DNA from 3 places in the Streptomyces sp. 2114.4 genome. Region 2 is predicted to be linked to each of the others. Evidence: riboswitches for the same ligand, from Rfam matches in the RefSeq annotation. Region 2 holds a riboswitch; each other region holds the start of a gene.
The links. A riboswitch is a leader RNA that binds a small molecule or an ion and turns the genes downstream of it on or off. The one in region 2 is predicted to bind cobalamin.

Region 1 (2,254 bases), 4.0 Mb from region 2:
CGCTCCAGCAGGTTGTAGCGCAGCTGCGAGCCGGCGAACGCGGTCCAGCCGCGCAGCTCGGCGAGGGTGTTCGCCTGCGCGATCTCCCAGGCGGGCCAGTCGGAGACGCCGAGGTAGAGCACCTTTCCCGAGCGCACCAGGTCGTCGAGCGCCCGCATCACCTCCTCCACGGGCGTGAAGTTGTCCCGTGCGTGCACCCACAGCACATCGAGATGGTCGGTGCGCAGCCGCTCCAGGCTCTCCTCCACCGACCGGACCAGGTTCTTGCGGTGGTTGCCCGCCGCGTTCACATCGCCCTTGCGGGTCGCGCAGGTGTATTTGCTCGCCAGCACGAAGCGGTCCCGGCGGCCTTCGAGCAGTTCCCCCAGGATCCGCTCCGAGGCACCGTCGGTGTAGTTGTTGGCGGTGTCGACGAAGTTGCCGCCGGCCTCGGCGTAGGCGTCCAGGATCCGGCGGCTGGTGTCCTTGGCCGCGCCCCAGCCCCAGTCCTCGCCGATGGTCATCGCACCCAGGCTCAGCTCGCTCACCCGCAGGCCGGTCCTGCCGAACAGTGTGTAGCGCACGTGGTTCCCTTCGATCAGCGCAGCTCTCCGGTAGTGCGTTCACGCTAGGAGCTGGAGCGCCCTCCAACGCAAGGCGCGGCCGGGCGTCGGGGTCCGGTTTTGGCCTCTTCGGTGGCGCGGACCGGGCGGGCGTTGGGGTATGCCCTGGGGAGACGTCCCCAGGGGAACACCCCCTACGGAGCCATGCCCTGGGGAACATCCCCTACGGAGACACCCCCCGGGGACCCATGCCCTAGGGTGGGCCGGGCAACTGGTTCGCCCTGTCCGCCAGGCAGGCGCGTCGTAAGAGGGAACCCGGTGGAAGTCCGGGACTGCCCCGCAGCGGTGAGTGGGAACGACCGCCGTCATACGCACTGGGCCCGGCCGGGTCTGGGAAGCGACGGCCAGTAGATGTCCGCCCTTGGTGGATGTGCCCGCGAGTCCGAAGACCTGCCAGTGCCCCCGCGCGACCGGTGCGCGGGGAGATCTCGGTGACCTCGAGGGCGGGTCGGCGGACATCAGACGGGTACGTCCGGCTTGTTGGCGCCGGGGCCCGTCCGGATCGCCGTTCCTTCGCGTCCTCGACCCGTCCCGTGGTCCATGGAGACAAACTCGCGAAGGAGAGTTCCGTGACCAGCACATCCGCAGCCGCGGCAGCACGCGCCACCGTGCACGGCTACCCCCGTCAGGGGCCGAACCGTGAACTGAAGAGGGCCATCGAGGGCTACTGGAAGGGCCGCGTCGGCGCCGACGCCCTGCGCGCCACCGCCGCCGAACTGCGCCGCGGCAATTGGCGGCAGCTCGCCGAGGCCGGTGTCCACGACGTGCCGACCGGCGACTTCTCGTACTACGACCATGTACTGGACACCAGCGTCATGGTCGGCGCCGTCCCGGACCGCCACCGCGCCGCCGTCGCCGCCGACGCCCTCGACGGCTACTTCGCGATGGCCCGCGGCACACAGGACGTGGCGCCGCTGGAGATGACCAAGTGGTTCAACACCAACTACCACTACCTGGTACCGGAGTTGGGGCCGGACACGGTCTTCGCCGCGGACTCCGCCAAGCAGGTCGCCGAGCTGACCGAGGCGCTGGGTCTCGGTCTGGCCGCCCGCCCGGTCCTCGTCGGGCCGGTCACCTATCTGCTGCTGGCCAAGCCCGCGCCCGGTGTGGCGGCCGGTTTTGATCCGCTGACGCTGCTCGACCGGCTGCTTCCCGTCTACGCCGAGGTCCTTGCCGATCTGCGGGCGGCGGGCGCCAACTGGGTGCAGCTGGACGAGCCGGCGCTGGTGCAGGACCGCTCCCCCGCCGTGCTGAACGCCACCGCCCGCGCCTATCGCGACCTCGGCGCCCTCGTCGACCGCCCCCAGCTGCTGGTCGCCTCGTACTTCGACCGGCTGGGCGAGGCGCTGCCGGTGCTGGCGAAGGCGCCCGTCGAGGGGCTGGCGCTGGACTTCACCGGAGCCGCGGCCGGCAACCTCGGGGAGCTGGCGGCGGTCGGCGGACTGCCCGGCAAGCGGCTGGTCGCCGGTGTCGTCGACGGCCGCAATGTGTGGATCAACGACTTCGAGAAGTCGCTGGCCACGGTGGGCACGCTCCTCGGCCTGGCCGCGCGGGTCGATGTGTCGACCTCCTGCTCCCTGCTGCACGTCCCGCTGGACGCCGCCGCCGAGCGCGATATCGACCCGCAGATCGCCCGCTGGCTGGCCTTCGCC
Region 2 (2,254 bases):
CCTGGCTGGTGAACTCCGGCCTGCGCGCGATCCGTTATGACTTCCGCGGCCACGGCCTGTCCTCCACCGTCACCGGGGACTACGCGAACCACGACGACCTCTGCGCCCTGCTCGACGCCCTCGATGTTCCCGACGCCGTCCTCGTCGGCCTCTCCCATGGCGCGCGGGTCGCGCTCGACACGGCCATAGCCCGCCCTGAGCGGGTGACGGCCCTCGCGCTCGCCTCCCCCGGCATCAGCGGCCGCGCCTTCACCGACCCCTTCCTCCTGGAACACATCAAGGCGCAGGTGGCGGCGATCGGCGCACCGGACGGCGCGGAACGCTATGTCGAGCACTTCCTGCGGATGTGGGTGGACGGACCGCACCGCGAGCCCTTTGCGGTGCACCCGGGATTCCGTGCGCGGATGCGCGCCTCGGCCGAGGCCAATGTGGAGGTCCATGCCGAGGGTACGGGTGCCGGTATGCCCCTGGAAGCCGGTGCCGCCGACCGCCTGGGCGAGATACGGGTGCCCACCGTCGTGTTCGACGGCGACCTCGACAGCAGGGACATCTCCGCCAATGCCCATGCGATCACGCTGACCGTTCCCGGCGCCCGACGAGTCCGGATACCGGGCGCGGCGCATATGGTCAATCTGGAGAACACCGCACTCTTCGACCACGAACTCCACGCCTTCCTCTCCTCCCTGGACTACTGAGGGCTATTGAGGGCCGCTGTGAACCACTGGGGACCAACTGGGGACCACTGGGGACCACTGCGGCCTGCTGAGGACTGCTGAAGGACTGCCGCGGTCTACTGCGCCGCCGCGGACCACGGCCCCCGCCCCCGGGGCCGCCGGCACAAAAGGCGACCGGGGCCGCAGCGACCACCCCTTGGCAGCTAGAGTGACCGGGCCGTGGTGTTCGGGAAGCCGGTGACGGACCTTGGGGTCCCAGGCCGGAGCGGCCCTCGCCACTGTGATCGGGGAGTTTCCGCCCCTTCCGCAGGCGCACGGTGCGCCTGCGGCGCCACTGACCGCGACCCGCGGCCGGGAAGGCGGGGCGGGCGCGTGCACCCGTAAGCCAGGAGACCGGCCACGGCATCTCACGAAGTGATCCACGAGGTGCTGGAGCGTGACCGCCGGATGGCCCTGTCCACCGATACCCCGACCACCCCTGCCTCCGCGGCGTTCCGCTGGCGCCGGCAGGACACCGTCCGCACCGCGGGCCTGATGGCCGTCATAGCCGGCCTCCACGTCATCGCCTTCGGCGTGCTCTTCCTGCTCGTGGTGCCGTACCACTACGCCGTGGGCAGCCAGGTCTTCGGCGTGGGCCTCGGCGTCACCGCCTACACCCTCGGGATGCGGCACGCCTTCGACGCCGACCACATCGCCGCCATCGACAACACCACCCGCAAGCTGATGGCCGACGGCAAGCGGCCGGTCTCGGTCGGCTTCTGGTTCGCCCTGGGCCACTCCAGCGTGGTCGTCGTGATGGCGGCCCTGGTGGCGGGCGGCGCCCAGCTCGCCGGCGCTCTGCTCAACAACGAGTCCCGTACGCACCAGATCCTCGGCACGATCGGCACCACGATCTCGGGGAGCTTCCTCTACCTCATCGCCGCCCTCAACCTGATCGCGCTGGCCGGGATCTGGCGGGTCTTCCGCGGTATGCGCAACGGCCACTACGACGAGGCCGAGCTGGAGCAGCGCCTCGACTCGCGCGGCTTCATGAACCGCTTCCTGGGGCGGTTCACCCGCTCGATCTCCCGTCCCGGCCAGATGTTCCCGCTCGGCTTCCTCTTCGGGCTCGGCTTCGACACCGCGACCGAAGTGACGCTGATGGTGATGGCGGGCAGCGGCGCCGCGGCCGGCCTGCCCTGGTACGCCGTGCTGTGCCTGCCGCTGCTCTTCGCCGCCGGCATGAGCCTCTTCGACACCCTCGACGGCACCTTCATGAACTTCGCCTACCAGTGGGCGTTCTCCAACCCGGTGCGCAAGGTCTACTACAACCTCACCATCACCGGACTGTCGATCGCCGTCGCCTTCTTCATCGGCACGATCGAGCTGGTGACCGTGCTGCACGAGAAACTTGCCCTCAACGACCCGCTGACCGGCTGGATTTCCGGCCTCGACCTCGACAATGTCGGCTTCCTCATCGTCGGCCTGTTCGTGGTGGTGTGGGCCGCTGCACTGGCGTACTGGCGACTGGCCGGCGTCGAAAAGCGCTGGGCGGAGCGGGCAGAACGGGCAGAGCGGTCAGAGCGAACCCGGCCGACGGA
Region 3 (2,254 bases), 560 kb from region 2:
CGGCGTAACAGCACTCCAGGACGATCACGATGCGGTCGGCCCGTGCGTTGTCCAGATAGGACAGCACGGTGTCCTGCCAGGAGACGGTCTTGTGCCGCCGTTCCGAGGCGCCGACCATGAGGTGCAGATTGCCGCCGTCGCTGCCCACCCGGCCGTGGCCGGAGAAGTACACCAGCAGCAGCCCGCGCGCCTCCTGGACGACGGTGTCCAGCGCCTGTTCCACCTCCCAGGGCTCCTGGGGCCGGCAGGTGACGACCTCGCCCTTGGTGAACAGATCGGTGCCGGGGGCGAGCAGGGCCTGCTCCAGCTTGTGGACGTTGTCCTTCACCGCGGGCAGCGGGCGCAGCGTGCGGTAGTCGTCGACGCTGATCAGCAGCGCCCGGTTGACCTTGCCCCGTGCGTCGTATTCGGACATCCGGCTCAGTCCCCGGGGGTGCTGCCGCTCCCGTCCGCCGGGCTGCCGGGATCGGGGTGTTCGGGGGCCGCGGTGGCCGGGCCCGTGTCGCCGAGCTCGTGCAGGTCCCCGTCACCGGCCCCGACCGCGACGGCGGGCCGCTCGCCGGTGTCGCGTTCCTCCCGGCGCCGGCGCAGCCACTCCTGCAGGGCGATGGTGAGACTTTTGGTGATCTCGCCGGTGACGGCGCCGATGATGACCAGGATCAGCTCGTCGAGGCCGGCGGCCATGTCACCGGGGCCGTCGTCGCTCTCGTCCGCCGGCCGCGGCCGGAGCAGCCAGTCGTGGCCGTGCCGGTCCAGCCACGGCTCTCGCTCCAGCCAGGCCCTGAGGTCTTCGAGGTCCTGGTCCGGATTGTTGGTGCCCGTGATCCTGAGGCGGATCTCGTGGCGGTCAGCGCTCTGCGGCATCCCCCGGCCCCCTTCCGGCGGCACCGTCGCCACCGTGCACCACCAGATAGTGACGTGAGATCAGGGGCCCGGGCAACCGTCTGTGACCTTCCTGCCACGCTGTGGCGTGCACCACAGCGCGTGCCACGGGGCAGCGTTGCAGGTCAAGGGCGAGTTGACGGGCATCGCGGGGCGTGGTGGACTGCCGGAGCCATTCGGCGACAGCTGAGGAAGTCCGGTGCGAATCCGGCGCGGTCCCGCCACTGTCACCGGGGAGCGTTCCTCCAGCGAAGGCCACGGTCCGCCTCGCGTACGTCCGATGACGTACGCAGGGACTGGAAGGCCGGAGGACTCGCCGATCCGGGAGCCAGGAGACTCTTGTCGCCGTCACGTCGAGCCAGGGCGCGGACCCTGAGTGAGGACACACCGCCATGCCCGGCCGCCCTTCGAGATCTTCACTGCCCGCCGCCACAGGGCCCGTTGGACACGCCGCAGCGGCGGTCTGACCGGTGCGCGGCGAACACGCGGGATATGCGTGCGGCGCGGCCCTCGGCTTTCTCGGCGATCTGATCGCGGCGGACCCGCGGCGCGGCCATCCGGTGGCCGCCTTCGGACGGGCCGCGAGCGCCGTCGAACGCCGGCTGTGGCGCGATCACCGCGGATACGGGGCGGCGCACGCCGTGCTGTGCGCGGGCGGTGCCGCCGCCGGGGCCGCGCTGCTGCAGCGCGCCGTACGGGCCGCCGCCCCCGCTCCCCTGCGCGACGGCGCCCGGATCGCGCTGACCGCGGCGACGGTCTGGGCGGTGCTGGGCGGCACGTCGCTCGGCCGGGAGGCCCGGGCCGTCGGCGGTGCGCTGACGGCGGGTGACCTGGACGTGGCGCGGGAGCGGCTGCCGCATCTGTGCGGCCGCGATCCGCAGGCCCTGGACGGGCCCCAGATGGCCCGCGCGGTGGTGGAGTCGGTCGCCGAGAACACCTCGGACGCCGTGGTCGGCGCCCTGGTGTGGGGCGCGCTGGGCGGGGTGCCCGGTCTGGTGGCGTTCCGGGCGGTGAACACCCTGGACGCGATGGTGGGGCACAAGTCGCCGCGCCACCGCCGCTTCGGCTGGGCCTCGGCCCGGCTCGACGACCTCGCCGGCTGGCCCGGCTCCCGGCTGACCGCCGCCCTGACCGTGCTCGCGGGCCCCGACCGGCGCGGTGCGCTGCGGGCCTGGCGGGCGGACGGCGGCGCCCATCCGAGCCCCAACGCGGGCCCGGTGGAGGCGTCGTTCGCGGGCGCGCTGGGCGTCCGGCTGGGCGGCACGCTGGCCTACGGCGGGCGGGTGGAGCACCGGCCGCAGCTCAACGGCGGGGCGCCGCCGGTCGCGGTGCCCGACATCGAACGGGCGGTGCGGCTCTCGCGCCGGGTGAG

Region 1: another riboswitch for cobalamin. It lies ahead of metE (5-methyltetrahydropteroyltriglutamate--homocysteine S-methyltransferase); the one in region 2 lies ahead of CFW40_RS10095 (HoxN/HupN/NixA family nickel/cobalt transporter).
Region 3: another riboswitch for cobalamin. It lies ahead of CFW40_RS07710 (cobalamin biosynthesis protein); the one in region 2 lies ahead of CFW40_RS10095 (HoxN/HupN/NixA family nickel/cobalt transporter).

Annotation. Positions count from the first base shown of each region.
Region 1 is NZ_FYEY01000001.1:6,360,156-6,362,409, reverse strand. It holds gene CFW40_RS27995 (aldo/keto reductase) at 1-563, opposite strand, end outside; cobalamin riboswitch at 813-1,000, shown strand; gene metE (5-methyltetrahydropteroyltriglutamate--homocysteine S-methyltransferase) at 1,172-2,254, shown strand, end outside.
Region 2 is NZ_FYEY01000001.1:2,321,715-2,323,968, forward strand. It holds gene CFW40_RS10090 (alpha/beta fold hydrolase) at 1-695, shown strand, start outside; cobalamin riboswitch at 878-1,091, shown strand; gene CFW40_RS10095 (HoxN/HupN/NixA family nickel/cobalt transporter) at 1,122-2,254, shown strand, end outside.
Region 3 is NZ_FYEY01000001.1:1,763,043-1,765,296, forward strand. It holds gene CFW40_RS07700 (VWA domain-containing protein) at 1-415, opposite strand, end outside; gene CFW40_RS07705 (hypothetical protein) at 421-864, opposite strand; cobalamin riboswitch at 1,070-1,221, shown strand; gene CFW40_RS07710 (cobalamin biosynthesis protein) at 1,353-2,254, shown strand, end outside.